3 regions of the Janthinobacterium sp. PSRC1-1 genome follow, and region 3 is predicted to be linked to each of the others. Evidence: predicted binding sites of a transcription regulator. Region 3 holds the regulator's gene; each other region holds the start of a gene.

Region 1 (9,891 bases), on a different contig from region 3:
CCTCCAGGTGGCCGAAGGCGCCTACGCTGGTATTGCCTTCCAAAATCGCGTAAGAGCTGATGCAGGCATCGTCGCCGACGCTGATCCGGCCCAGCAGCAGACGGCCCCGTTCCACGCGGGCGTTTTCAAAGTTGACGGCATTGCCGACGCTGACGTTGTCGCCGATGGACAGCAGGTCGGGCGCGCGCAGGGTCATCGAGCCGATGACCACTTCCTTGCCCACCTTCGCGCCCAGCGCGCGCAGCCACCAGCTGTTCAGCGACGAGCCGCTGAGCAGATACGCGGGCGCCGATTCGACCAGGCGGTCGGCCAGCCACCAGCGGTAGTACGTGACGCCCCACAGCGGATAGCTGCCCGGCTTCATACGCCCGGCGATCAGCCACTTGCCGGCGATCGCGATGGCAAATTCGGCCAGGGTGGCGAGCAAGAACACGACTATCGAGGCGGCGATGGCGCGCGGCACGGTGTCTCCCGTGTCGCCCGTGAAGAAGTGGTAGGTGAAAAACGGCGCCATCCACTGCGCCATGCGCAAGGTGACGAGGCCCGGCACGGCCGCCGCCTGGGCCGCGCCGCACAGCCAGCGCTTCATGGCCGATGGCGGCGTCCAATCCGCTTCCGGCGTGGACAGCGCGGGCGCCTCGTTCAGCACGGCGGCGATCTTGCCGATCTGGCGATTGTGATAAATGTCGCGTACCGTCATGTGGGCATAGGCCGGGTCGGCGCGCAGGGTGGACGCCAGGCGCGCGGCCAGGAAGGAGTGGCCACCGAGGTCGCTGAAGAAGTCCAACTGGCGCCGTATCGGCTGGCCCGGGAACAGTGTCGCCAGCGCCGCGAACAGGGCCGCTTCGGCCGGCGTTTCCGGCACGTCCGATTCGCCCGCCTCGCCGGCCGGCGGCGTCGAGAGCGGCATGGCCTTCAGCGCCTTCCGGTCGATCTTGCCGGACGTCAGGCGCGGCATCAGCGGCAGCAGTTCAAAGCGGCCCGGCACCATGTAGGGCGGCAAATGCAGGTTCAGGGCCGCGCGCAGGGTTTTCGCCGCCAGGGCCTCGTCGGGGGCATCGTCGCTGCCGACGATGTAGGCCACCAGCTGGTCGATGCCATCATCCTTGCGCAGCAACACGGCCACCGTGCCCACGCCCGCCTGCTGCGCCAGCACGGCTTCGATCTCGCCCAGTTCCACGCGAAAGCCGCGAATTTTCACCTGGTCGTCGGCGCGGCCCAGGCACAGCACCTGGCCATCAGGATCGATGCGGGCCAGGTCGCCCGTGCGGTACAGGCGTGCGTCGTCTGGCCCCGTGCTCCAGGGATTGGGCAGGAATTTTTCCACGGTCAGGTCGGGCCGGCCCAGGTAGCCCTCGGCCAGGCCGGGGCCGATGATGCACAGCTCCCCCGTCTCGCCGCGTGGCAGCAGAACCAGCGGACGGTTTTCTCCCGGCTCGGCCACCTGCAGCACCAGCAAGCCATAGTTGGGCAGCGGCGTGCCGATGGTGACGGCTTCGCCGGGCCGCAGGCGCGCCAGGCTGCACGAGACGGTCGCCTCCGTGGGGCCATAGGTGTTGAACATGGCGCGGCCCGGGCGCGACCAGCGCTCGACCAGGGACTCGGGGCACATCTCGCCGCCCAGGTTGATCAGGCGCAGGCTCGGCACGTCCTCGGCGAACAGGGCCAGCAGGGTCGGCACGGCATGCAGCACGGTGACGTGGTTGGCTGCCAGCGCGCGCGGCAAGGCTTCCGGGTCGCCCGAGATGTCCTTCGGTCCCAGCCACAGGGTGGCGCCCACCAGGTAGGCGATCCAGATTTCCTCGAACGACATGTCGAAGGCGACGGAAAAGCCCTGGTAGACGGTATCGGCTTGCGTCACTTCCAGCACGGCGTTTTCGCTGCGCAGGAAGTGGCAGATGCTGCGTTGATTGATCAGGATGCCCTTGGGTTTGCCCGTCGAGCCGGAGGTGTAGATCACATACGCAGGGTGTGCGGGCAGCACGGCGCTGCGCGCGGGCAGCAGTTCGCCCGGTGCGGCGGGGGCCAGCAGGCTTTCCGCCGTCCACACGGGGCGCACGATGCCGGCATCAGCCAGGCGCGGCGCGAACTGCGCGCAGCTGACGACGCCAAAGCCGTTGGCGTCATCGAGGCACACCTGCAGGCGTTCCACTGGCGTGTCTTCATCGACGGGCAGCCAGGCGGCGCCCGCCTTGGCAATCGCCGCCTGCATCAGCAGCAGAGCGGCGCCGCGCGGCAGCCACAGGCCCACGATGTCGCCTGGCTTGACGCCGGCCGCCACCAGGCGCGACGCCGCCAGGCCCGCCTGGGCATCGAGTTCGGCGTAGCTGATGCGGCGTTCGCCATCGATCAGCGCGATCTGCTGCGGGCAGCGGCGCGCCGTCGCTTCCAGCAGGTCGGCCAGCACTTCCTCGCGCAGCAGATCCGGTCGCGGCGGGCCGTACAGGATGTCGGCGTGGGTGGAAGGGGTGCCTGGGCTGACTGCGGTGAAATCGTTCATGGATGACGCTTATCTGTAATGCGGAGTGAGGAATCTGACGGGCTGCGCATGGTGCGTGGCACAGTCGATACATTACAGTACCCCAGACATTTCAGCGTTGCAGAACGGGGAATTTTGTGGATCTTTCAGCAATTATGTGACTGCAGGATCAATTGCCATGATTACGGAATGTAAAACGGGGAAACATGGCGCCGATTTGCGCCAGCGTGCCCGCCGCCGGATAGCCGTGCAGGGGGCGGCCGGCCAGCGCCGCATCCGCGCAGCCTTCGGCGCGGAACTGCTGCAGCACGTAGTTGTCGACGCCTTTGGCGGCCAGCGTGGTGGCCAGGGCCAGCAGCTGTTCGTCCGGCAGCAAGTCCGGGTGGGTGGTGGTGCGGCATTCGTAGGCCACGCCGCTGGCGAGGATGGCGTCCAGGCAGGCGCGCGCCGGGTCGCCGCTGCCGGCCACGCGGGTCACATGACGATAGTCGGCAAACGGCGCCTTGATGTCGAAGCCCACCCAATCGACCAGGGGCAGCACTTCCTGCAGGCGCTGCGGATAGATGCAAGCCGTGTGCAGGCCGACGCCGAACCCCAGTTCCCTGACGTCCTGCATGGCGCGCGCCAGCGCCGGGTCCATGCACGCCTCGCCGCCGCTGAAGACGACGGCGTCGACCAGGCCCACGCGGCGGCGCAGCCAGGTCAGGACGTCCTGCCACGGCATGGTGCCCTGCGGCGTGCGCGCCTGCAGGTGCGGATTGTGGCAATAGCCGCAACGCCAGGGGCAGCCCTGCACGAACACCACGGCCGCCAGCTTGCCCGGGTAGTCGGTGGCGGAAAAGGGCGTCAGGCCGCCCACTTTCAACTCAGCCACGGCAGGCGGGCTGGCCAACCCGGGCGCTCGCTTCCGTAAAGTACTGGCGCTCGTGGAATTCGCCCTGCTTGCCGATGTTGAACGAGGCGACGGGGCGGTGGTAGCCCATCACGCGCGTCCAGATTTCGCAGCGCTGGCGTTCGCTGTCGAGCAGGGTGATGGCGGGAGTGAAGTCGGGACGTGCGTTCATGGTGTTTCCTCAAGTGATGGAACAGGGTGGGCTTGCTTGCGGGCGATCAGTTCGGCGTCGCAGGTGGGACAAAATTCATGTTTGCCGGCCAGGTAGCCGTGGCGCGGGCAGATGGAAAACGTGGGCGTGACCGTGATGTAGGGCAGCGAAAAGCGGCTCAGGGCGCGTTTGACCAGTTCGCGGCAGGCATTCGCATCCGACAGCGCTTCGGTCATGTACAGGTGCAGCACGGTGCCGCCCGTGTACTTGCGCTGCAGCGCGTCCTGCAATTCCAGCGCTTCGAACGGGTCGTCCGTATGGCCCACGGGCAGTTGCGACGAGTTCGTGTAATACGGATTGTCGCTTGTTCCCGCCTGCAGGATGGCGGGATAGCGTTTGCGGTCTTCGCGGGCGAAGCGGTAGGTCGTGCCCTCGGCCGGCGTCGCTTCCAGGTTGTACATGTGGCCCGTCTCTTCCTGGAATGCCACCATGCGGGCGCGCACGTGGTCGAGCAGGCGTATCGCCAGCGCATGGCCCTCGGCGGACGTGATGTCCCAGGCGTCGCCGCTGAAATTGCGGATCATCTCGTTGATGCCGTTGACGCCCAGCGTGGAAAAGTGGTTGCGCAGGGTGCCCAGGTAGCGCTTCGTGTAGGGGAACAGGCCTTGCTGCATCAGTTCCTCGATGGTGCGGCGCTTGATTTCCAGGCTGGTCTTGCCCAGCTCCAGCAGGCGGTCCAGGTCGGCCATCAGTGCCGCTTCGTCGCCGCGCCACAGGTGGCCCAGGCGCGCGCAGTTGATCGTCACCACGCCCAGGGAACCCGTCTGCTCGGCGGAACCGAACAGGCCATTGCCGCGTTTGAGCAGTTCGCGCAAGTCCAGCTGCAAGCGGCAGCACATGGAGCGGATCATGTTCGGCTTGAGTTCCGAATTGATGAAATTCTGGAAGTAGGGCAGGCCGTAGCGGGCCGTCATCTCGAACAGGCGTTCCGCATTCTCGCTATGCCAGTCGAAATCCTCGGTGATGTTATAGGTGGGGATGGGGAAGGTGAAGACGCGGCCCTTGGCGTCGCCCGCCATCATGATCTCGATGTAGGCGCGGTTGATCATGTCCATCTCGGCCTGCAACTCGCCATAGCTGAAGTCCATCTCCTGGCCGGCGATGACGGGAATCTGCTCGCGCAGGTCGTCCGGGCAGACCCAGTCGAAGGTCAGGTTGGTAAACGGCGTCTGCGTGCCCCAGCGCGATGGCACGTTGAGGTTGAAGATCAGCTCCTGCATGTACTGGCGCACGTCTTCGTAGCGCAGGCCGTCCTTGCGGATGTAGGGCGCCATGTAAGTGTCGAAGGAGCTGAACGCCTGCGCGCCGGCCCATTCGTTTTGCAGGGTGCCGAGAAAATTGACGATCTGGCCGATGGCGCTCGACATGTGTTTCGGCGGGCCCGATTCGATCTTGCCCGGCACGCCATTCAAGCCTTCATGCAGCAGGGTGCGCAGCGACCAGCCGGCGCAATAGCCGGCCAGCATGTCGAGGTCGTGGATGTGCAGCGCCGCTTCGCGGTGCGCCGCGCCCACTTCCGGCGGATACACCTGGTCCAGCCAGTAGTTGGCGATGACCTTGCCCGACACATTGAGGATCAGGCCACCCAGCGAGTAACCCTGGTTGGCGTTGGCGTTGACGCGCCAGTCGCGCCGCTCCAGGTATTCATTGATGGACGCGGCGACATCGACCTGGCCGCGCGTGGGGGAAACTGCATTCGTCGTCATGAAACCTCCAATAAACACAACATGCGGTGTTTTTATGAAGGTTATCTACTAAATGTAGTGCCGTCAAAGGTGGCGTGCAAGCGATTCGCGTATCCTTGATCCAGGTGAAAAAACCACCTCAGCCGGTTTTGTTCCAGCGCGTTTCGCGCAGGATCAGCCAGCTCGCGCAAAAGAACGCGGCGCCGCAGGCGGCGATGCTGGCGACGGAAGCGGGCAGCACGTGAGCCCAGATTTCCAGCGGCGTATAGGTGCTCCAGCTGGCCACGCGCGCATCGAACGTGACGTAATTCGCCAGCAGCCAGTAGATGGCCAGCAGGCCCGTGCAGATGGCGGCCTGACGCCGCAGCGGCAGTTGGCGGCGCGCGAACACGGCCAGCAGGAACAGCAGCAGCACGCCCGGATAGGCGCCCAGCACCTCGGGCGACAGCACGGAGATGGTGCCCGCGTCATAGCCATCGGCCGGCCCGGCCCACTGCACTTGCAGCGCGGTGAGGAACAGGGTCAGAAGGAAAATCAGCAGCGGTTTGCGGGTCATGGTTGGCAATCGAAGAGGAAGAAAAGTGGGGCATTTTACAGCCAGGTCAAGCAAGTTGAAGGTGCGCCAGCCATGCATGCATTCCTTCACCTGCGTCAAGGACTGGGCGGCATGGGCGGGGCTATAGTCTGCACCCTGAGCCGATACAGGACTGTGAACATCATGATGCTTGAAGCAACCACCGCCACCCGCGTGGCCGGACCGCTGGAACTGGTCTGCCCCGCCGGCAGCCTGCCCGCCCTGAAAGCGGCCGTCGACAATGGCGCCGACACCGTGTACCTGGGCTTTCGCGACGCCACCAATGCGCGCAATTTCGCCGGCCTCAATTTCGACGAGAAGGCCATCGCCGAGGGCGTGCGCTACGCCCATCAATATGGACGCAAGGTGCTGCTGGCGCTGAACACCTATCCGCAGCCGCACAACTGGGCCGTGTGGCGCAGCGCCATCGACCGCGCGGCGCAAGCGGGCATCGACGCCATGATCGTTGCCGATCCGGGCCTGATGGCCTACGCGGCCCAGCACCATCCGCAGCTGCGCCTGCACCTGTCCGTGCAGGGCTCGGCCACCAACTACGAAGCCATCAATTTTTACCATGAACACTTCGGCATCGCCCGCGCCGTGCTGCCGCGCGTGCTGTCGATGGCGCAGGTGGAACAATTGATCAGCAAGACGGAAGTCGAGATCGAAGTGTTCGGCTTCGGCAGCCTGTGCGTGATGGTCGAAGGGCGCTGCGCGCTGTCGTCGTATGCGACGGGCGAGGCGCCGAACACCCACGGCGTATGCTCGCCGGCGAAATCCGTGCGCTGGCTGGAAACGCCGAACGGTCTGGAGTCGCGCCTGAACGGCGTGCTGATCGACCGCTACGCGCCCGGTGAAAACGCCAGCTATCCCACCCTGTGCAAGGGCCGTTTCGAAGTCAATGACGAAGAGTATTACGCGATCGAGGAACCGGCCAGCCTGAACACGCTGGCGCTGCTGCCGCAACTGATCGCCATGGGCGTGCGCGCCGTGAAAATCGAGGGGCGCCAGCGCAGTCCCGCCTACGTGGCGCAGGTGACGCGCGTGTGGCGCGAAGCGATCGACGCCTGCCGCGAAGGCAATCCGCGCTACGCCGTCAAGCCGGGCTGGATGGCGGCCATGGACAAGCTGGCCGAAGGCCAGCAGCACACACTCGGTGCCTACCACCGCTCCTGGAAATAAAGGAAGAACATGCTAAAACTATCGTTGGGCCCTTTGCTGTACTACTGGCCGCGCGCCACCGTCTTCGAGTTTTACCAGCAGATCGCCGGCAGCGCCGTCGAGATCGTGTATCTGGGCGAAACCGTGTGCTCGCGCCGGCATGAAGTGCGCCTGGCCGACTGGCTCGATATCGCCGACCTGCTGGCCGCTGCCGGCAAAGAGGTGGTGCTGTCGACGCAGGCGCTGATCGAGGCGGGCGCCGAACTGGCGACCCTGCGCCGCATCACGGGCAATGGCCGCTATACGGTCGAAGCCAACGACATGGGCGCCGTGCATTGCATGGAAAAGGGCACGTCCTTCGTCGCCGGTCCCCATCTGAACCTGTTCAATGGCCCCAGCCTGCAACTGCTGGCGCGCCTGGGCGCGCGGCGCTGGGTGATGCCGCTGGAAATGGGGCAGACGGCGCTGGCCGAGATGCAGCGCCAGAAACCGGAAGGGCTGGAGACGGAAGTGTTCGCCTACGGCCGCATGCCGCTGGCGTTTTCCGCGCGCTGCTTCACGGCGCGCAACCGCAACCTGCCGAAGGACGACTGCGGCTACAGCTGCCTGGAAGAGCCGGACGGCCTGCTGCTGCGCACGCGCGACGAGGTGCCCTTCCTCGTACTGAACGGCACGCAGACGCAGTCGGCGCTGGTCTACAACCTGGTGCGCGAACTCGACGCCATGCGCGACATGGGCGTGGCGGTGGCGCGCATCAGCCCGCAGGCCCTGCATACGGAACAAGTCATCGCCATTTTCGACCGCGCCCGCCGCGGCCAGGTCAGCGGCGTGGGCGCCCAGGCCCAGCTGGCGGCCTGCCAGCCGGCCGGCGCCTGCGACGGCTACTGGCACGGCCAGCCCGGCATGGAACAGCACGCCGCTCATTGAACGCATCGAAAGGAAGCACCATGCAAGATCAACTGGAAAGATTGCCCATCCCGGCCAAGCCCGCCATGAGCAAGCCCGCCATGTCGTACCGGCTGCCCGAACCGCTGGCCGAATTATTGTCCAAGCTGCCGCCGTATCCCGCCTCCTGGCTGTTCGTGCAAGGCCTGAACCGCCTGCTGGCGCCGCAATTGCCCGACGATGTGCGGCTTAGCCTGGAGGGGCGCAGCCTGCGCCTGCGCCTGGTCGACGCGGGCATCGCCTTTGATTTCGAGTGGCAGGGCACGGTGTTCGTGGCCGAGCGCTATGTGGACGTGCCGGACCTGTGCATCGCTGCCAGCGTGCATGACCTGATGCTGCTGGCGCGACGCCAGGAAGATCCTGACACGCTGTTCTTCAGCCGTCGTTTGAGCCTGGAAGGCGATACGGAACTGGGCCTGCTGTTCAAGAATACGCTCGACGCCATCGAGCTGCCGCCGTTCGATTTGCAGGCGCTGGGACCGCGCCGCGTGCTGGCGCATCTGCGCGACCGGGGTGCGCGGGAAGGCTGAGCGGAGCAGGGGGAGCGAAGAATTGCCGCAGCCGGCGTTCAATGGCGGCAGTGGCCGCAGACGCCGCTGCAGGATGGCAGTTGTTCCTCGTCGGAGGCCTCGCCCATGAAGCCGGCATCGTTGACGGCGGCCAGCAGGCGCTCCTGCGTGGCCAGCCGTTCGTCAAATTGCACCGTGGCGCCGTGGCGCGCCAGCGAGACGCACACGGTGGCCACACCCGTGACGGCCTCGAGCGCGCCCGTCAGCCTGTCGGCGCAGCCTTCGTGATCCATCCCGATAATATTCAAGCGTGCTGTCTGCATGGGTTCCTCTTGTTTTTCAGATAAAAAAACAGCGTAGGCGAGCGGTGCGCATGCCGTCCAGAGCCGCACGCAAGATTTATTTTCTATTTGCGGTTTTATTGATCTGGATTAATTCCAGCGGCGCGTGGGCAGCTTGAAACTGCTGTTGTTGGATACACCGTCGCCCTGTTGGCGTCGACAAGCGTACCCTGCAGCGCAATATTATTGTTATTGCAATATCGCCGATGCGGACGCTGCACGGAAGGGACCTATGCGCTGGCGCTGCTTCATCCAGGCTTGCCACAGGAGACGCCGCTGGCGCGCAAGGCACTCTGGTATCGTCCAAAAACATTACTATTAGTATTGTTGAGCTATGTCAAATAGCCGCCTCAATCGTGCGCACGATGTTTGATGAAACGCAAAGCGAGTTCAACAGAACACCTGTTGACACTTGTAAAATTTTCACCGAACATGATTCCTCGTAACAACATTTCCCCGGTACGGGCCTTCAGGGCCGGTGCTGCGTGGGCCCCTGTACGCCCGTTCATCCGCCAGCGCCTGCCAGCCCGAGAACGGGTAACCAACCGTCACTTTTCGAAGGTTTGCTCATGCTCGATTCGATCACGTCGGTATTGCACCAGGTGCCAGAATTGGCCTTGTTCCTGGCCCTGGCCCTGGGCTATGCGCTAGGGCAGATACGCTTCGGTCCCATCCAGTTGGGCGGCGTGTGCGGTACCCTGATCGCCGCGCTGCTGATCGGCCAGCTGGGCATCACCCTGGACGCCAGCGTCAAGAATGTCTTCTTCATGCTGTTCATCTTTGCCCTTGGCTATGCGGGCGGTCCCCAGTTCTTTGCCAACCTGAATGCCAAGGGCTTGCGCTTGGGAATACTCTGCCTGATCGAAGTGGTGGTGGTGCTGGCGCTGGTGCTGCTGGCCACGCGTTTCCTGGGCCTCGACCAAGGCACGGCGGCCGGCATGATGGCGGGCGCGGCGACGGAATCGGCCGTCGTCGGCACGGCCACGGACGCCATCTCCAAACTGGCGCTGCCGGCGGCGCGCATCGCCGAGCTGCAAGCCAACGTGGTCACCGCGTATTCCATCACGTATATCTTCGGCCTGATCGCCATCGTC
Region 2 (9,891 bases), on a different contig from region 3:
TGCAGCTTTTGCTGCTGGCTTGGCAACGGCTTTTTTCGCCACTGGCTTGGCTGCTGCCTTGGCGGCAGGTTTCGCCGCCACTTTCGCGGCTGGCTTGGCTGCCGGCTTGGCGGCCGGTTTTGCTGCTGCCTTGGCCGCCGGTTTCGCTACGGCTTTCGCTACTGGCTTGGCGGCCACTTTTGCTGCAGGCTTGGCTGCGGCTTTGGCGACTGGTTTGGCGGCTGGTTTCGCTGCGGCTTTGGCAGCTGGTTTAGCGGCAACCGTCTTGACTGCGGCTGCCGGCTTCTTCGCGGCAGGAGCAGCCTTGACGGCTGGTTTCTTTACTTCTGATTTCTTAGCGGCTGTTGCCATTTGTCTCTCCTTCATCTGAGATGAGAAATTTAAGCTACAAGATTTAAACCCGTCCGACCCACCACAGGGATAGGCCAGGCGAATTATTCATCGGCACAAACGGTCGTTTGCGCTAATGAATTCGGCACCAGCTGAACTGCTGCAACTCCTCACGTTTGCAGCACTTCAGCCATCGTCGGTGCCACCCTGCTTTATCTCGCAGCTGGTGGCAAAGTCTGAATTCGGTCATTCGTTTTCGATGCCGTGCGTTTTTTCGCTCCTCGCATCGCGCTCGCCACAACACCCATGCGTCAAATAAAAAACCGCCATGCCTGAAAAAATTCGGGCACGGCGGCAGACGAAAACGGTGTGGTTTTGTGCATATCCGTGTAAATCTGTATCCCTGTTTTGCGAGCTTTTTTTGCTACCGCGCTGGTTAAAAAACCCCGCATTCTAACGCTCGCATTTGCAATCTCATAAAGTACACGAAAACCTTGTCAATGCGCAACCGGCACGACACGTTTTCGCCCGCTTTTTTGCACGTTACGCGTGCTATCGCACAATCGCGCGGCAAATGCCGCCGCCAGCGTGTCCGGAAATGATTTTTCGGCCCCGCCACGCGCCCCTTCGCGGCAGGCGAAAATCCTCGCGCAAGCCTCGTCGCAGCGCTGAATAAAGCATGCATTTTTCCACCGCCATGCACGCGAAAAAAAAGCGCCGTCACGAGGACGGCGCTTCTTGGCGTAGCCTGAAAAAGGATTATTCCCAGTTCAGCGCACCACCCGTTTGGTACTCGGTCACGCGCGTCTCGAAGAAGTTGCGTTCCTTCTTCATGTCGATCATTTCGCTCATCCACGGGAATGGATTTTCCTCTTGCGCGAACAGCGGCTCGAGGCCGATCTGCTGCGCGCGGCGGTTGGCGATGAAGCGCAGATAGCCCTTGAACATCGGTGCGTTCAGACCCAGCACGCCGCGCGGCATGGTGTCTTCCGCGTACGCGTATTCCAGCTCCACGGCTTGCATGAACAGCACTTTGATCTCTTCGCGGAATTCGGCCGTCCACAGCAGCGGGTTTTCCATCTTGATCGTGTTGATCAAGTCGATGCCGAAGTTGCAGTGCATCGATTCGTCGCGCAGGATGTACTGGTACTGCTCGGCAGCGCCCATCATCTTGTTCTGGCGGCCCAGCGCCAGGATCTGCGTGAAGCCGACGTAGAAGAACAGGCCTTCCATCAGGCAGGCAAACACGATCAGGGACTTCAGCAGCTTCTGGTCGTTTTCCACCGTGCCGGTGGTGAACGCGGGGTCGGTCAGGGTGTTGATGAATGGGATCAGGAATTCATCCTTGTCGCGGATCGACTTGACTTCGTTGTAGGCGTTGAAGATCTCGCCTTCGTCCAGGCCCAGCGATTCGACGATGTACTGGTAGGCGTGCGTGTGGATCGCTTCCTCGAACGCCTGGCGCAGCAGGTACTGGCGGCATTCCGGCGCCGTGATGTGGCGGTAGGTGCCCAGCACGATGTTGTTGGCGGCCAGCGAGTCGGCCGTCACGAAGAAGCCCAGGTTGCGCTTGACCAGGCGGCGCTCGTCGTCCGTCAGGCCGTTCGGGTTTTTCCACAGCTCGATATCGCGCTGCATGTTCACTTCCTGCGGCATCCAGTGGTTGGCGCAGCCGGCCAGGTATTTGTCCCACGCCCACTTGTACTTGAACGGCACCAGCTGGTTGACGTCCGTCTTGCCGTTGATGATGCGCTTGTCGTCGGCATTCACGCGGCGCGCCACTTGCTCGGCGTTCGCTTCGGACGGTTCGGCACCGGCCGGCAGGTTCAAATCGGTATTTCCCAATGGCGCTTGCTGCGCCGGACGCGGCACAGCTGCCGACGTGGTTTCATCATCCCAGGACAACGACATAATCTTCTTCCTTTCCATGCCGGCGAGCCGGCGATCCGCAACAGGCCCGTTGTATCGGACAATGCGGACATTGACAACATTGAATCAGCCCAGAAGTTCTGGGCTGACAACTAAAATTTTACTGGCAGGCTTCGCATTCTTCAAAGCCGTCATCCCCCGGACGCAGGTAGCAGGCTTCGCCATCGGCGTCGTCCGCTGCAGCTGCCGCCACGGGTGCCACCACGGCGGCAGCTGCTGCCGCCACGATCGCTGCCTGGGCGCTCTGGGCGCTGGCCGACATGCCGCCATCGACTGCCACGGCGTTCAGGGCACCCGTCTTGGAGGTCGATTTCTCCATGTGGGTAGCGGCGATGGTACGCAGGTAGTAGGTGGTCTTCAGGCCACGCAGCCATGCCAGCTTGTAGGTCTCGTCGAGCTTCTTGCCCGATGCGCCAGCCATGTAGATGTTCAGCGACTGGGCCTGGTCGATCCACTTCTGGCGACGCGAAGCCGCTTCCACCAGCCAGCTTGGCGACACTTCAAAGGCGGTGGCGTAGATGTCGCGCAAGTCTTGCGGGATGCGGTCGATCTTCACCAGCGAACCGTCGAAGTACTTCAGGTCGGAGATCATGACTTCATCCCACAGGTCGCGCGCCTTCAGGTCGCGTACCAGGTAGCCGTTGATCTCGGTGAATTCGCCCGACAGGTTCGATTTCACGTACAGATTCTGGAACGTCGGCTCGATACAGGCCGATACGCCGATGATGTTCGAAATCGTCGCCGTCGGGGCGATCGCCACGCAATTCGAGTTGCGCATGCCGAACTTGGCGATGCGTTCGCGCACCGGGGTCCAGTCCATGGCCGACGAGGAATCGACTTCCAGGTAGCCGCCGCGCTCTTCGGCCAGCAATTTGACCGAGTCCTGCGGCAGGATGCCACGGTCCCACAGCGAACCGGCATACGATTCATAGCGGCCGCGTTCTTCGGCCAGTTCCGTCGACGCCAGGTAGGCGTAGTAGCACACCGCTTCCATCGAGGTGTCGGCGAAGCTGACGGCGGCGTCCGAGGCGAACGGGATGCGCATCATGTGCAGGCAGTCCTGGAAGCCCATCACGCCCATGCCGACCGGACGGTGGCGCATGTTCGAATTGCGCGCCTTCTCGACCGCGTAGTAATTGATGTCGATGACGTTGTCGAGCATGCGCATGGCGGTGCGCACGGTCTTGGCCAGCTTGACGTGATCGAGCTTGCCTTCCTTCATGTGCGCCGGCATGTTCACGGAACCGAGGTTGCAGACGGCGATTTCGTCAGGGCCCGTGTTCAGCGTGATTTCCGTGCACAGGTTCGAGCTGTGGACGACGCCGACGTGCGACTGCGGGCTGCGGATGTTGCAAGGATCCTTGAACGTGATCCATGGGTGGCCCGTTTCAAACAGCATCGACAGCATCTTGCGCCACAGGTCCAGCGCGGCGATCTTCTTGAACGAACGGATTTCGCCGGCGGCGGCCTTGGCTTCGTAGCCCAGGTAAGCCTTTTCAAAGGCCTTGCCGACTAGGTCGTGCAAGTCCGGCGTTTCGGATGGCGAGAACAGGGTCCACTCGCCTTTTTCCATGACGCGCTTCATGAACATGTCGGGAATCCAGTTCGCCGTGTTCATGTCGTGCGTGCGGCGGCGGTCGTCGCCCGTGTTCTTGCGCAGGTCGAGGAATTCCTCGATGTCCATGTGCCAGGTTTCCAGGTAGGCGCAGACGGCGCCCTTGCGCTTGCCGCCCTGGTTGACTGCCACGGCCGTGTCGTTGACCACTTTCAGGAACGGTACCACGCCTTGCGACTTGCCGTTGGTGCCCTTGATGTGGGCGCCCAGGGCGCGCACTGGCGTCCAGTCGTTACCCAGGCCGCCGGCGTACTTGGCCAGCAGCGCGTTGTCCTTGATGGCGTCGTAGATGCCTTCCAGGTCGTCCGAGACGGTGCTCAGGTAGCACGACGACAGCTGCGAACGCAAGGTGCCCGAGTTGAACAGGGTCGGCGTCGAGCTCATGAAGTCGAACGAGGACAGCAGATTGTAGAACTCGATGGTGCGCGCTTCGCGGTCCGCTTCGTTCAGCGACAGGCCCATGGCCACGCGCATGTAGAACGCCTGCGGCATTTCGATGCGCACGTCATGGATGTGCAGGAAGTAGCGGTCATACAGCGTTTGCAGGCCGATGTAGCCGAATTGCAAGTCGCGGTCGGCAACGATGGCCTTGGCCAGGCGTTCCAGGTCGAAACTGGCAAGTACCGGGTTCAGCAGATCGTTGGCGATGCCCTTGGCGATATATTGCGGGAAATACGTCAGGTACTCGGCGGCAGCGGCCGCTTGCGGCACTTCCTTGCCGAACACTTCCTTGCGCACCGTGTGCAGCAGGATGCGGGCCGTGACCTGGCTGTAGGCCGGATCTTTTTCCATCAGCGCGCGCGCCGCCAGGATGGCCGACTTGTGCAGCTCTTCGACGGGCACGCCGTCGTACAGGTTCTTCACCGTTTCCGCCAGGATCGCGTCGGCATCGACGTGCTTTTCCAGGCCGGCGCAGGCGGCGTTGATCAGGTCGCGCACTTCCTGCATGTTCAGCAGGCGGCGCACGCCGTTGTCAGTGACGTTCAGTTGGGGTGCGGTCACTTGCGCCGAAGCGCCCAGCGCCTCCTTCTGCAAGCGGCGCTCTTCCATGTGCTTGGCGCGGTACAGCACGTAGGCACGCGCCACATCGTGCTCGCCCGAACGCATCAGCGACAGTTCCACCTGGTCTTGCACGTCTTCGATATGGAAGGTGCCGCCACCCGGATGGCGGCGCACCAGCGCGGCGACGACGCCGTCGGTCAGTTGCTCCACCAGTTCGCGCACGCGTGCCGAAGCGGCGCCCTGGCCGCCGTTAACGGCCAAAAACGCCTTGGTCATGGCGATGGCGATCTTCGAAGGCTCAAATGCCACCACCGCGCCGTTGCGGCGGATGATGCGATAGTCGCCCAATGCCGCGCCGGTGCTCGCCACGCTATTGGCCGCGCCTGGCGCTGGCGATACTGGCGTTGGATGGATGGAAATATCTTGTGGTGATTGCATTGAAGCTCCCGTTGTCAGCTAAAGTCAGCCTGCAGTTTTGCTGCCGCGTGTGTTGTTGAATAGAACGCCCGATGGTCAGGGTTTCTTCAGGTATTTGATGCTAAATAGTAAATAATATACAGCCAAAAATCAGACGGCCAACCTGTACAGCCCGGCTGGCGCGAAACACGATCAAGGGTGATGAAACGCCAGTTCCCGTTGCCATATCAACAAACAGGGTAGCTTTGGTAATAATTTTGAAAACGTCTGTGATGGCACTACATATAGTCTTTAAATCCAAGTTATGCACTAATTGTAGTGCCCATCGAAAGGCGATGCAATAGTTTTCCGGCATCCGCCAGCGTAATTTTTTGTATTTTCATATACGATTTCGGTTGACTTTTCAGGGCACGGATGGAAAGCCCAATCCCCGCGTAGTAAGCGCTAACGCAGCTTGCCCGCGCACAGTTTCCAGCCAGCATTCTTGATAAAAATGCCAGTCAAAAAACGGTCCCGGATCCGTCTTCCTCCCCGGCGCAATGTGCTCATGGCCGCGCACCTGGGACAGCCCGTAGCGCGCCACCAGCGCCGCCGTCAGCGCCGCCAGCACATGGTATTGCCGCTGCTGGAAGGGCACATCGTCCGCGCCTTCCATTTCGACACCGATGGAATAGCCATTGCACTGCGGGCGCCCTTCGAACATGGACGCGCCGGCATGCCAGGCACGTTGATCAGTAGAAACATATTGCAACAGCGCACCATCGCGCCGCACAAAAAAGTGCGCCGACACCTGCAAGCCACGCAGGTCGGCGAAAGAAGGATCGGCATTATAGTCTACCCGGCCGGTAAACAAGTCCGACACATGCGGTCCGCCAAAGTGGCCGCCCGGCAAGCTGATGTTATGGATCACCAGCAAATCGACTTGCGCACCGTCCGGGCGCGCATCGTGGTATTGGGAGTCATAGCGCAGCGCGCCGTCGCACCAGCCATCTTCATCTATCGTCCATGCTGTCATCAAGGTAGCGCTTCCTGTATCGTCAATTTCTGCATGCGGTAACGCAACTGGCGCACGCTCAGGCCCAGCTGGCGCGCCGCCCGTGCGCGGTGATAGCGCGCCTGCACCAGCGCCTGCATGATCATGTCGCGCTCGGCCTGGCGTAAATACATGTCCAGCGGCAAGGCGGGCGGCACGCCATATGCCGCCATGCCGGGCAGACACAGTTGCCGCTCCGGCAAGTCCGGCAATGCCGGCGGCGCCTGCAGCGGCCTGCTGCCCGCCGCGGACGGCAAGGCCAGCGCGTCGAGTGCAATCACGCCACCGTCGGCAAAGGCCAGTGCCCGCTCCAGCAGGTTTTCCAGTTCGCGCACATTGCCGGGAAACGCATACGCGGCCAGCGCCGCCAGCACCGACGGCGCCAGGCTCACGGCCTGGCGTGGCGCCAGACGCGCCAGGATCACCTCACATAATACCTGCAGATCGCCGCGCCGCTCGCGCAGCGGCGGCAGCGCCAGCTCGATCACATGGAGGCGGTAAAACAGATCCTGGCGAAACGTGCCGGCGGCCACGCCGCGCGCCAGGCCCTGCTGGCTGGCGCACAGGATGCGCACGTCGACGGCCTCGTCGGTACTGCCGCCCAGCTTGCGCACGCGCCGCTCCTGCAGCACGCGCAGCAGCTTGACCTGCATGGCCAGCGGCAGATCGTCGACTTCATCGAGCAGCAGACTGCCGCCATGGGCCGCCTGGAACAATCCCTGGCGCTCATGCAGCGCGCCCGTATAGGCGCCCTGGCGGCAGCCGAAGAATTCGGCCTCCATCAACGCTTCGGGAATCGCGCCGCAGTTGACGGCAATAAAAGGGAAGCTGGCGCGCGCACCCTGCGCATGGATGGCGCGCGCCGCCAATTCCTTGCCCGTGCCCGATTCGCCGCGGATGGCCACCGGCGCGCCACAGCGGGCGATGCGGCCGATCTGCGCACGCAGCGCCTGCATGGGCAGGGAGTTGCCGCTCAATTGCGGCGCCGGTGGCATGCCGGCGGCGGTCACGGCATGCGGGCTGGGGCTGAGGCTGGGACGGGACATGGGACGCGCCTTTCTGCAATGGCGGCGACGAAGCGCCTGCCGCAGATGCTACGCCGGATGGAGGCCCGAGGACGTTACGATACGGATGAGCAACGCGAGCGAATCTGCCGGCGTGGCCTTACAGCGTGGCGTGCGCGTGGCTGCAGTAATCGTGGCCCTTGGCTTGCACGTTTTCCGAGGCCGGGTAGTACACGCCGCAATGGGCGCAGCACAGCATCAGCTCGGCATCCGGCAATTCCTGTGGCCGGCCCGGCGGCGCATACGGGTTCGGCGGCTGTTGCTGCTGCGCGCGGGCGCGCTGCTGCATGCCCCGGATCTTGCTGCGGATAGCAAACAGCACCAGGAACACCAGCGCCAGCCAGAATAAAACACGTGTCATGCGTATCCTCGGTGTAAAACCACTTCCAGTACAAAACGGCTGCCGACATAGGCCAGCAGCAAGGTGGCGAAACCGGCCAGGGTAAAACTCAGCGCCGTCTTGCCGCGCCAGCCGCGAAAGCGGCGCCCTGCCAGCAGCGCGGCAAACAACAGCCACGACAGCATGGTAAACACCGATTTGTGATCCCAGGTCAAGGCCTTGCCAAATAATTGTTCGGAAAACACGATGCCCGACAGCACGGTCAGGCTCAGCAAAATAAAACCCAGGCCGATCATGCGAAACAGCAGCTTTTCCATCGTCAGCAAGGCCGGCAGCTGGTCCAGCGCGCTGCCGATGAAGCCGCGGCTTTCGCTGCGCGTATGCAGACGCGATTCCTGCAGCGCCATGAGCACGGCGTGAAAGGCGGCAATCGTCAGGGTGCTGTAGGCGAGCACGGCCACGGCAATATGCCAGCCGAAGACGGCCGACTTGCCTTCCATGCTGACCTGGCTGCCAGGAAAGGCCCAGGCCAGGCCGATGGCGATGACGGCGCTGGGCATGACCATGCGGCGCAGTCCATCCAGACTGAAATTGCGGTTCTCTATCCAGTAGGCGCCCACCGATACCCACAGCGCGGCCGACAGCATGGCGGAAAAGCCGAAGCGCAAGGTGCCCGGCGCCATCAGGTCGAACCACAGGGTGGCGGCGTGCGCCAGCCAGGCGACGCCGGTCAGGCCGGCAATGAGCCGGGCACGGGACGAGGGAAGCACCGCGCACGCCGCGTACAACAGGGCGGCGATAAGAAAGAAATAGATCTGCATAGTTTAAGTTTACACCATAGCCGACAAGCGCGATTCAAGCGACAGCCAGGGTGACAGGCATTCCGCCGCCAGCCAATGCTGCAAGCCTGCCATGATATCGCGCCTGAGGCGCAACGGGGTAGCGCACCCTCAAGATTTCGGTATTCTTTCTACCGACACACTTTTCCCACGGCACAACCACGTTGCCATCCTGATTAGCCAGTCCTATAATTATGTCCACATAGCAATATTCATCCACCCTAAGGCCACGTCCCCCTCCATGCTTTCCTTCAGAAAAATTACCTGGACCTGCCTCCTGCTGGCCGCCTGCACTGTATTAAGCGGTTGCACGAAAGATGCGCCTTCCCAATCCACGTACGAGGAATATTTCCGTACCTCGATTCAAAACTATGACCTGTACAAGGACTACTTCGAGATCGCGAAACTGGAAAAGCTCAATGGCTGGAAAGAGAACGAACAGTACGAAATCAAGGGCTCGGCCATCCTGCGCGCCAAGGTGGGCTACCTGGAACTGCTGGCCGACGTGGCCGACAAGCTCGAGACGCAGGCGAAGACGGATGGTTCCGTGGGCATGACCATGGGTCTGGGCCTGATGGCGCGCGGCATGAGCGGCGAAAACAAGGTTTTCCGCGACTTCTGGGCGCAGCAGCAGGAAAAGAAAGCGATTCCCGCGCCGCTGCTGACCCGCCAGGCGGCGATGACGGCCGAGCGCTTCGAAAACCTGCTGCAATGGTCGGACCAGATCGTACAGGACAATTACGGCGCGATCATCAGCCGCCAGCTCAAGAAAGGCGATGAACTGACGCGCACCTATACACTGAGCTTCCGGCAGACGGAAAAAGGCTGGATGGGTTTTAACGCCCGCTAAGGGCGCTGCACATAAAAAAACCTCCGGACCATCGCTGGCACGGAGGTTTTTTGATGGTTTTACTGATTTACTTCACATTCAAGCTCTTTTTCGCCTGCTCCAGCAAGTCCGTCTTGACCCAGTCCTTGGCCACGGGCGGCTTCGTCATGCGGCCCACGCCCGTTTTCACCATCACATCGGTGGTCACCTGGATATGCTCGGGCGAGATGTCGTACGAATACGGCGAATTGCTGATCGCGTCGTCGAAGTCATCCTTCGTGATCTGGCCGCGGAACACGACTTCGCGCACATACTTTTCCGCCGTCGCCTTGTTGTCGATAAAGGTCTTGGTCGCTTCGACGAAGCAGCGCATGAATTTTTCCGCCACCGGGCGGCGTTCTTTGTAGAACTTTTCCGTCATCACCATGGTACGCACGGGTTCGCCGATCGGCGTGTCGTACGGTTTCAGGATTTCCGTACCAAAACCTTTGTT
Region 3 (9,891 bases):
ACATCTTGCGGAAAATGTAAGTCCAGCTGGTCAGGGAAATCAGCAGCAGCAGGGCCATGATCAGTTGCACGATCAAATGGGCATTGGAGATGAGCGCGAGGAAAGAAAGATCTTGTGTAACGTTCATTGGCTGGCAGTCTGTTGGGTGAATTGTCCGGGGGGGTGGCGGTAGGGCTCAGGCGGCGCGCATGCGGGCCGCCACTGCATCAGGCACGGCGCGCGGGCGCAATGCCGAGTCGACGCAGCCGATCTTGACGCGGGCCGTGTTCAGCAGGAGGTCGCCGCACCAGGCTTGTTGCAGGAAAACGATGGAGGCGCGCCCCATTTTTTCTATGCTTAAGGTTAATCTTACCGTGTCATCGAGCCTGGCTGGCGCATGATAGTCGGCGTTGACGCTTTTGACAACGAACATCGCGTCGTGTTGTTCCAGCAATGCCTGCTGGCCCACGTCGATGGCGCGCAGCCATTCGGTACGCGCGCGTTCGAAGAATTTCAGGTAGTTTGCGTAATAGACGATGCCGCCGGCGTCGGTGTCTTCATAGTAGACACGTACGTTCCAGGTAAAGACTGAAGGCATGTTTATTGCGCCAGTAGTGAGATTGAGCAACATTTTACGCGATTTTTCTTCTTGTGACTGTGGGCGCTTGCTGGAAAGCCATGCAAAAGCTGCATATAAGTTGCACCGCAGCATTGTAAATCCGGGGGGCACAATGGCAAGCTTCGTAACATACGCTTACATGCCGCAGCCAGGTTTACGTTCAGCTTAAGGGCCGCAGTCACGCTGCGGGGCGGCCTGTGGTCATGCCCGGGCTGCGATGGCGCGCCGCGATTATAGCTGCACGGTTGCATTCCTTGCTCAATTTGGGCACTTAACTTACAATTTGATTTCCATTACGTCTCACGTGACTGGCGAAAAGTCGGGCGATCTCCCTGGATGGCGATCGGCAAACCGGCGAAAGGTGGGCACCCACCGGGAAACGTGAGATTTTTCATCAGCCGTTCGCCTGGGTAGCCACTATGGAAAAGCACGAAGAGGCTGCCTGTCCAATGTTGTTATTCACTTAACGCCGGCTCCCCTCATTCGATCCAACCTGCCAGTACAAGCACCCTCATACTTGGAGTTTTTACATGTTTGCAAAAGATCACACCCTCGCCAACGTCGACCCTGAATTGTTCGCCGTCATTCAAAAAGAGAACACGCGCCAGCACGATCACATCGAACTGATCGCGTCGGAGAACTACACGTCGCCAGCCGTCATGGAAGCGCAAGGCTCGCAGCTGACGAACAAGTATGCCGAAGGCTATCCAGGCAAGCGCTACTACGGTGGCTGCGAATACGTCGACGTGGCCGAGCAACTGGCCATCGACCGTGTGAAACAGCTGTTCGGCGCCGAATGCGCGAACGTGCAGCCGAACTCCGGCTCGCAGGCGAACCAGGGCGTGTTCTTTGCCATGCTGAAACCAGGCGACCTGATCATGGGCATGTCGCTGGCCGAAGGCGGCCACCTGACCCACGGCATGCCGCTGAACATGTCCGGCAAGTGGTTTGACGTCGTGTCATATGGCTTGACGGCGGAAGAAGACATCGATTACGAGGCAATGGAACGTCTGGCCCGCGAACGCAAGCCAAAGCTGATCATCGCCGGCGCCTCGGCCTTCTCGAAAAAGATCGACTTCGAGCGTTTCGGCAAGATCGCCAAGGAAGTGGGCGCCTACTTCATGGTCGACATGGCCCACTACGCCGGCCTGATCGCCGCCGGCCTGTACCCGAACCCGGTGCCGTTCGCCGACTTCGTCACCTCGACCACGCACAAATCGTTGCGCGGCCCGCGCGGCGGCATCATCCTGATGAAGGCTGAGCACGAAAAAGCCATCAACTCGGCCATCTTCCCCGGCATCCAGGGCGGCCCGCTGATGCACGTGATCGCCGGCAAGGCCGTCGCCTTCAAGGAAGCGCTGAGCCCGGAATTCGTCGAATACCAGAAGCAAGTGGTCAAGAACGCGGACGTGCTGGCGAAAACCCTGATCAAGCGCGGCCTGCGCATCGTTTCCGGCGGCACCGAATCGCACGTCATGCTGGTCGACCTGCGCGCCAAGAACCTGACGGGCAAGGAAGCCGAAGCCATCCTCGGTTCCGCGCACATCACCTGCAACAAGAACGGCATCCCGAACGACCCGCAAAAACCGTTCGTCACCTCGGGCATCCGCCTGGGCAGCCCGGCGATGACGACACGCGGTTTCAAGGAAGCGCAAGCGGAAGAAGTGGGCAACCTGATCGCCGACGTGCTGGACAATCCGCATGACGCCGCCACCATCGAGCGCGTGAAAGCGGCCGTGAAAGTGCTGGCCGACGCGCATCCGGTGTACGCATAATTATTTGTCCAGAATGTGTCATACAGAGTAAGATTCTGTATGACACATTCCTTCGTGCCCAAGGGCGCCCGGAGTGATTCGGGCGCCCTTTGTACAAGGGCGGCGATTTCCCGTAATTATTACTATAAAGTTGTAGCCAGCCCATGAAATGTCCATTTTGCCAGCACGGCGACACCCAGGTTCTCGATACGCGCGTATCGGAGGAAGGGGATGCCATTCGGCGCCGCCGCCGCTGCGGCAAATGCGACAAGCGTTTTACCACGTACGAACGCATTGAACTTATCATGCCGGCCGTCGTCAAAAAGAATGGCAGCCGGACGGAGTTCGCTGCGGATAAGTTGCGCGGCAGTTTGATGCTGGCCTTGCGCAAGCGTCCCGTCGCGGCCGCCTCCGTGGATACGGCCATCGCCTCCATCCAGGAAAAACTGCTGACCAGCGGCTTGCGCGAAGTCGATTCCGGCTATATCGGCGAGCTCGTCATGCAAGAACTGAAGCGCCTCGACAAGATCGCCTATATCCGCTTCGCTTCCGTCTACAAGAATTTCGAAGACCTGGCCGAGTTCCAGGATGCGATCGCCGAAGTGGGCCAGGCGCGCAGCAAGCCCTGACGTTCACCTATTGAAAACCTGAAAACGGGGCCGGTTCTGCGCCCCGTGTGCACCACGCCAGCGTTCGCCTGGCAAGCGGTCTGATCAATCCCTACGCTGTTCTTCTCACCTTATCGCCGTGCTGTTTGCGCCAGCGCAGACCCGGTTTTTTGCGCGCGCCTATCGTGTAGCTGGGCCGCCTGTTCTTGCGACTCTGTCTGCGGAAGGGAGTAGCGCATGTGCAATGGCGGTCGCACGATGTTTCCTGCGGGTGGCAGCAGCCTCGTCGAGGTGCTGGTGTCGCTGCTGCTGTTGGCGCTGGGCTTGTTGGGCGCCAGCATCCTGCAATTGCACTCGCTGCGCGCGCGCCATGAGTCGGCGCTGTTGTCGGCGGGCGTGCAACTGGCCGCCGGCATGGCCGAGCGCATGCGCGCGAACAGCGTGCTCATGAATGGTCCCGATACGGGCAATCCCTACCTGAACGTGACGTACGCGGCGGCGGACGACGCGGAAGCAGGCGGTGGCGCGCCCGACTGCCTCGGTGCTGCCGCCTGCAGCGCGGCCGAGCTGGCGCAATTTGACATCGCCGAGTGGAAGCAGCAACTGCATGCGGCCTTGCCCGGCGCGCGCCTGCATATCTGCCGCGATGCGCCCGCCTGGGATGCCGCCGCCCAGGGCTTGCCGTGGGCGTGCAGCGGCGGCAAGGGCGCGCCCATCGTCATCAAGCTGGGCTGGCGCGCCCGCCTGCCCGGCGGCTCGCCCGCCGTGAATGCGGCAGGCGGGTCGCTGCCCAGGCTGGCGTTTCAGTTGGGCGGAGGCGGCGCATGAACACGGTCTTGCGCCGGCATCGCGGCATGAGCCTGGTCGAATTACTGGTGGCCCTGTCGCTGGGCGCGCTGTTGATGCTGGCCGCCAGCACCGTGCTGCTGGCGGCCAGCGGCAGTTATGGCGACCAGTCCGCCAGCGCGCGCCTCGATGATAACGGCCGCTATGCGCTCGACACCATCGCCCGCGCCGTGCGCCAGACGGCCTATGTCAACTGGGACAGCAGCGCCGCGCCCGTCGCCCATGCCGCGCACGACAGCGCGAATATCGCCGGGCTCGACGCGCACAGCCTGGGCAAGAACAGCGAGGGCATCAGCGGCGCGCTGCCCGGCGCCCTGCATGGCAGCGACGTGCTGGCCCTGCGCTATTACGGTGCCGGCAAGGAAGAGGGTGGCGACGGTTCCGTGCTCAACTGCGCCGGCTTCGGCGTGGGCGCCGCGCAAACGCAGGCGCAGCGGGGCTGGAGCATTTTCTATGTGGCCCAGGGCGCCGATGGCGAAGGCGAACTGCGCTGCAAATACCGTGGCGCGAACGGCTGGGGCGCGGACGCCATCATCCGCGGCGTCGACGGTTTCCAGGTGCTGTATGGCCTCGATACGGATACGCCGCCCGACGGCGTGGCGAACCGCTATGTCAACGCCAGCGCGCTCGACGCCTACGATGCGGCGCTGGTGCTGGTGGGCGTGGATGCGGCCGCGCGCCAGCGCGATTTGCACAGCCGCACGCACTGGAAGCGCGTGGCCGGCGTGCGCGTGGCGCTGCTGTTGCATGGCGAAGCGGGCCAGGCGGACAAGATGGCGGAACTGGGGCCGGCGCAGTTCGACCTGTTCGGCAAGGCGTATGCCGAGGCGCACGGCGCTGGCGACACGGGCGTGCGCATCGCGCGCACGGCCTTGCCCATAGCAACGCGCTCGCGGCTGCGACAACTGGTGCAGACAAGCATCATGCTGCGCAACGGGCCGGTCTAGGCGGGCGCCATGATGGCTGGCGCGGGCGGGCGCTGTTGCGAACCTTGGTGCGCAGCTCGTGTACGTCACGGTGGCGCCACCCTCGTGTATGTGCTGTGCCTGCTGGTGATCATCTTGCTGCTGGGTATATCGGCGGCGCAGATGGCCTTGCAGGGGGAAAAGGCGGCACGCGGTGAGCGCGACCGGCAGATCGCGTTTCAGGCGGCGGAGGAGGCATTGATGGATGCGCAGAACGATATCGAAGGCTTGTCCGGCGCGCCGGGACGCAGCAGCCTGTTCGCACCAGGCAGCGCGGCCGGGTTTGTGGACGGCTGTGGCGAGGGAGGCGCACTGGGCCTGTGCCTGCCCGCAGCCCCGGACGCGCCGGCCCTCTGGTTAAGTACGGATCTCGATGGCGCCGAAGGGAGCAGCCGCGCCGTGCCATATGGCCAGTTCACGGGCGCCGTCATGCAGACGGGGCAGGGTTTCCTGCCGTCGCGCCGGCCCCGCTACCTGATCGAACTGCTGCCATTCCACCCGCCCGGCGCGCAGGCGGCGGCAGTGACTGGCGGCCTGGCCACGGAAAGCTATGTGTACCGCATCACGGCCATCGGTTTTGGCGCGCAGGAAAGCACGCAAGTCGTGCTGCAAAGCTACTATCGCAAAGAGGCGGCGGGAGCGGTGCCATGAGGGCTTTGCTATCCGCTTTGCGATCCACTTTGTGGTCTGCCCGCCGGCATGCCGGCCGCGTCTGGCTTCTGCTGGCCTGCATCGTTTACTTCACTTGCGGCGGCGCCCTTGCCGCCGCTCCTCCCGTGGAACTGGCGCGGGCCGACGCGGGCTTGCACGGCGCCAGGGTGCCGCCGAATCTGCTGCTCAACCTGTCCCTCACGCATGCGGCAGCCGCCGCCGCGCATGGCGGCGACTATGCGCCGCAGCGCGAGTACCTGGGGTACTTCCATGCGCGCATGTGCTACAGCTATCCGTACCGCAGCAAGGATGGCGTCATGCAGCCCGATTTGCGCGTGGCGACCGCTTACTTCTCCGTGCTGAAGCCGGCCGATGCGCTGCACGGCTGCGGCGGCGATAGTTTTAGCGGCAACTTTCTGAACTGGGCCAGCGCCAGCATGCTCGATATCGTCCGCTACGCGCTGACGGGCGGCGGCCGCGTCATCGACGAAGTGCGCAAGACGGTGCTGCAGCGCGCCTGGCTGCCCGATGCCGACAGCCCCATCGACTTCTTTGCCCACCCCGTCTTTTTCCCGCGCAAGGTCTTGCAGGCCGGCGTGGCGGCGGCGACGCCGTTTGCCCTGGCGCAACTGGCTATCGTTTCCTGCCGTAATCGCCTGCTGTTCGGCGACGCCAGCTTGCCTGCGGGCGGCAATTGCGACGCGCCCGGCATTGCCGCCACGCACGGCGTGTTCCTCGCGCGCGTGCGCGTCTGCGACGCTGAAGAAGGACCGCTGCGCGACGACTTGTGCCTGGCATATGGCAAGCACTACAAGCCGGTGGGCGCCGTGCAGCGCCATGGCGGCAGGGTGCGCGTGGGCGTGTTTGGCCACTTGAATGGCGTGAGCGCCAGCGCCGGACCCGTGTATGGCGGCGTGCTGCGCGCGCCGCTGGCCCACGTGGGGCGGCAACGCTGGGCGGCGCCCGACTATCTGCCGCAAGACAATGCCGACGTCGAGTGGCATCCCGCCACCGGCGTATATGTGGCGCCAACGGTGGTTCAAGGTGCGGGCCCTGGCGGCGGGGTGACCGCTTACATCAATGGCCTGGGCCGCAGCAGCGCCGGGCATCCCGGCAGGTATGCCAGCGCGGCGCCGACAGCCGAATTGCTGTACGAATCGCTGCGCTACCTGCAGGGAAGGCAGGCGAGCGCGGTGGTGCCGCCCGCCACGGCCCCGCCCGCCATTGACGACGGCTTGCCGGTGTTGATTGCGTGGAGCGACCCGCAAACCGCCAGTTGCCAGCGCCACGGCATCGTCAGCCTCGGCGATGCGGGCATGGCGGGCGACCGCTACGTGCCCGGCAATGTCCCGCTAACTCCCGCATCCAACGGCGACCGTGCCCGCGCCGCCGATGGCTTTGCGTCGCCGCCGTTGGATGCGATGGCCTGGACGCACGCGGTGGGCAGCCTGGAAAGCGGCGGCGTGCAGGGCAATCCCGCGCCACGGCCCGACCTGGCGGCGCTGGAATGGCTGTCCGACGGGTCGGGCGGCGCCAGCTACCATGCGGCAGGGCTGGCCTACTGGTCGCATGTGCAGCCACTGCGCCCTGGCGGCAAGCACGACGGCGTCGCAAGGGTCGAGCACTATGCGGGCGACTTGCGCCAGGGCGACCCGGCTGGCGAATCTGCGGCCACGTCCGCCGCCACCCCCTTGTCACTGGTGGCCAAATATGGCGGCTTTCTCGATGCGAACGGCGACGCCAACCCCTTCAAGAGTGCAACGGGTAGCGCGCTGGAGGAATGGAGCGTGGATGGCCGCTGGCCCGCCCATTACTTGCCCGGCAGCGACCCGGCTGCCCTGATCGCGGGACTGCGCGCAGCCTTTGTCGCCGCCGACAAGGCTACCTTGCCGACGACGCTGGCGGGGCCGGCCCTGATGGCGCTGGCCAGTGGCACGGAAGAGGCATACTGGTTCCAGACGCAGCTGCGCCTTGCCGATGGCAGCATGAGCTTGTCGCGCACCGCGTTTGCGTTGGGCGCCGATGGCGCACTGCTTCCCGGCAAGCCATGGTGGCGCGCCGGCGGACAGGACAAGCCCGTGCCGGATGGAACGCCCGCGTCCTTGCGTCCCGTCTACACGCTCGACGCGAAGGGCGCCCTGATGCCGCTGGCCTGGACGCGGCTCGATGCGGAGCAGCGCGGCGCCTTCGACGGCGGCGATGGGCAAGGGGAGGCGCGCCTGGCGTACCTGCTGGGTCAGCGCACGCACGAGGTGGGCCGGCCGGGCGGCGTCCTGCGGCGCCGGTCAGGCAGCCTGGGTGCGGCACCCTACGGCAATCTGCTGTACGTGGGCGCGCCGGGGCTGGGCATGCCGGGCGCTGGCTATGGCTTGCACCGCCAGGCGCTGCTGCAGCGGCGCAAAATGTTGTACCTGGGCGCCAACGATGGCTTGCTGCACGCCTTCGATGCGCGCACGGGCAGCGAAGTGTTTGCCTATTTGCCGCAGGCGCTGCTGCACGCGGCGGCAGCCGCTGCGAGCACTCACTACAGTCCGGGTCCGCTGCTCGATGGCGGCGCGGCCACGGCGGAAGTGCTGGCGTCGGGACACTGGAAGACGGTGCTGGCGGCGGGCATGGGCGGCGGGGCGCAGGGCGTGTTTGCGCTCGACATCACCGACCCGGCCCGCTTCGCGCAGGACGGAGCGCTGTGGGAGTTTACCGACCGCGACGACAGGCTGATGGGCAACGTGCGCGCGCCGCCATCCTTTGCGCGCATCAACATGGGCGGCAAGGAGGGCGCGCCGGCCTACCGCGATGTTGCCATCGTTGCCAGCGCCTACAACAACCATGTGAATGACGGCAAGGACACGACGGCGCCCGCAGCGGCCGCCGCCATTTTTCTGCTGGCGCTGGACAAGGCGCCTGGCACGCCGTGGCTGTTGGGAAATAATTACTTCCGGCTCAAGGTGCCCGTGGCCAGCGGTGGCGGTGGCCATGAAACTGATGAGGACGCCGACGCCATGTCCCATGCGCTGGGCCCGCCCTCCGTGGTGCCAGGCGGTGACGGCGCACTGGCGTACATCTATGCCGGCGATTTGCAGGGCAATATCTGGCGCTTCGACATGGCTGGCGGGCCGCCGTGGAAGGAGGGTCAGGGGCGCAAGCTGGTCTTTGTCGCGCGCGACGCGCAGGGGCGGCGCCAGCCCGTGACGCAGCAACCGAGCGTGGCGTACGCGCCCGGTGGCGGCTATGTGCTGCTGTTCGGCACGGGCAAGCTGGTCGAAGCGGCCGATACCTGGCCTTCCGCCTTTCTGTCCCAGTCGTTTTATGCCGTGCACGACGATTTGCGGGAGTCGTCTCCCACGCGCAGCCGGACCGACCTGGAACAGCGCAGCCTGGGCGAAGCGGTGGGCGGCGTGCGCGTCGACGGCGCGGAGCTGCGCTATACGGGCAGCGAGGCCATGCGCGGCTGGTACCTCGATTTTCTCGATACGGCGCAGACGGGCGAACGCAGCATCAATAGTCCCTTGCTGGCCGCCGGCAAGGTGCTGTTCAATACCGTTTTGCCGGGGCGCGACCCTTGCAGCAAGCCGGCCACGCGCCTGTACGTGCTCGATGTGCTGAGCGGCTTTGCCGCCGATGGCGCCGGCGTCGTGCAGGCGGGCGCGCAGACGGGGCGCTTGTTCGATGGCCTGGCGCGCGCGCCGCCGCTGGCGCTGGAGTTGAACAGCACGGTGGGCGCCGCGACGGCGGCAGGGCGGGCCGAGGGGCGCAAGGAATTGGCCGTGCTGCAACCTGGCTTGCCCGGTGCGACCAGCGGGACGGTGCTCAAGGTCGTCAGCGCGCCGCTGCCGGCGCGGCGCCTGAGCTGGCGCGAAGTGGCGAACTGGCGCGAATTGCACGAGGCGGCCAAGAAGAAATAGGCGTGGGCATGGCTGGCGTGCCGAAAGTTAAAGCAGCGGTACAGGCCGGCGCAGCGCATGGCTGGTGCTTTTAGCAGAGGAGGGCGGTTGCATGGGGACGTTGGCAAGGCGGCACTGGTCCGCTGCAGACGATGGCGCACCGGCCGCCGCCTTGGGCTTCAGCCTGATCGAACTGCTGTCCGTGCTGGCGATCATGAGCCTGCTGCTGGCGCTGGCCGTACCCGCTTATCACGGCCATGTCGTGCGCGCCAAGCGGGTACAGGGACAGGCGACCTTGCTGCGGCTGATGCAACAGCAGGAACGTTATTATTCGCAAAACAATCATTACCTGGCCTTTTCCTCGGCCTCGCCGGCACCGCAGGTGCAAGCGTTTCCGTGGTGGTCCGGCGAAGGGCCGGCTGCCAGCGCGTATGAAATCGAGGCGCTGGCCTGTCCCGGCTCGACGATCGGGCAATGCGTGCTGTTGCGGGCCATGCCGGGCACGTCCAAGGTCGATGCGCAATTCCAGGATGCCGATTGTGGTGTCCTGTCGTTCAGCAGCACGGGCCAGCGCGGCAGCAGCGGCCC

What was found. The regulator NrdR, encoded in region 3, represses ribonucleotide reductase genes. The targets are predictions, from matches to a motif close to CACNANATNTNGTG.
Region 1: ACP7DW_RS19565 (ribonucleoside triphosphate reductase) is a predicted target of NrdR. The motif match lies at 5,335-5,348, and genes of this name have one in related genera.
Region 2: ACP7DW_RS02365 (ribonucleoside-diphosphate reductase subunit alpha) is a predicted target of NrdR. The motif match lies at 5,570-5,583, and genes of this name have one in related genera.

Annotation. Positions count from the first base shown of each region.
Region 1 covers NZ_JAFCWK010000009.1:42,895-52,785, forward strand. Annotated here, with positions in the region: gene ACP7DW_RS19550 (Pls/PosA family non-ribosomal peptide synthetase) at 1-2,500, opposite strand, end outside; gene ACP7DW_RS19555 (anaerobic ribonucleoside-triphosphate reductase activating protein) at 2,649-3,353, opposite strand; gene nrdD (anaerobic ribonucleoside-triphosphate reductase) at 3,346-3,543, opposite strand; gene ACP7DW_RS19565 (ribonucleoside triphosphate reductase) at 3,540-5,288, opposite strand; gene ACP7DW_RS19570 (hypothetical protein) at 5,407-5,823, opposite strand; gene ubiU (ubiquinone anaerobic biosynthesis protein UbiU) at 5,986-7,023, shown strand; gene ubiV (ubiquinone anaerobic biosynthesis protein UbiV) at 7,033-7,929, shown strand; gene ubiT (ubiquinone anaerobic biosynthesis accessory factor UbiT) at 7,950-8,477, shown strand; gene ACP7DW_RS19590 (heavy-metal-associated domain-containing protein) at 8,516-8,779, opposite strand; gene aspT (aspartate-alanine antiporter) at 9,367-9,891, shown strand, end outside.
Region 2 covers NZ_JAFCWK010000001.1:519,215-529,105, reverse strand. Annotated here, with positions in the region: gene ACP7DW_RS02375 (transcriptional regulator) at 1-351, opposite strand, end outside; gene ACP7DW_RS02370 (ribonucleotide-diphosphate reductase subunit beta) at 1,090-2,241, opposite strand; gene ACP7DW_RS02365 (ribonucleoside-diphosphate reductase subunit alpha) at 2,360-5,314, opposite strand; gene ampD (1,6-anhydro-N-acetylmuramyl-L-alanine amidase AmpD) at 5,697-6,308, opposite strand; gene ACP7DW_RS02355 (sigma 54-interacting transcriptional regulator) at 6,308-7,372, opposite strand; gene ACP7DW_RS02350 (PP0621 family protein) at 7,491-7,751, opposite strand; gene ACP7DW_RS02345 (cytochrome C assembly family protein) at 7,748-8,551, opposite strand; gene ACP7DW_RS02340 (hypothetical protein) at 8,811-9,419, shown strand; gene ACP7DW_RS02335 (ABC transporter substrate-binding protein) at 9,487-9,891, opposite strand, start outside.
Region 3 covers NZ_JAFCWK010000018.1:7,005-16,895, reverse strand. Annotated here, with positions in the region: gene tolQ (protein TolQ) at 1-127, opposite strand, end outside; gene ybgC (tol-pal system-associated acyl-CoA thioesterase) at 176-577, opposite strand; ZMP/ZTP riboswitch at 893-1,017, shown strand; gene glyA (serine hydroxymethyltransferase) at 1,129-2,373, shown strand; gene nrdR (transcriptional regulator NrdR) at 2,517-2,981, shown strand; gene pilV (type IV pilus modification protein PilV) at 3,219-3,788, shown strand; gene ACP7DW_RS26400 (PilW family protein) at 3,785-4,753, shown strand; gene ACP7DW_RS26395 (pilus assembly PilX family protein) at 4,763-5,422, shown strand; gene ACP7DW_RS26390 (pilus assembly protein) at 5,452-9,324, shown strand; gene ACP7DW_RS26385 (type IV pilin protein) at 9,416-9,891, shown strand, end outside.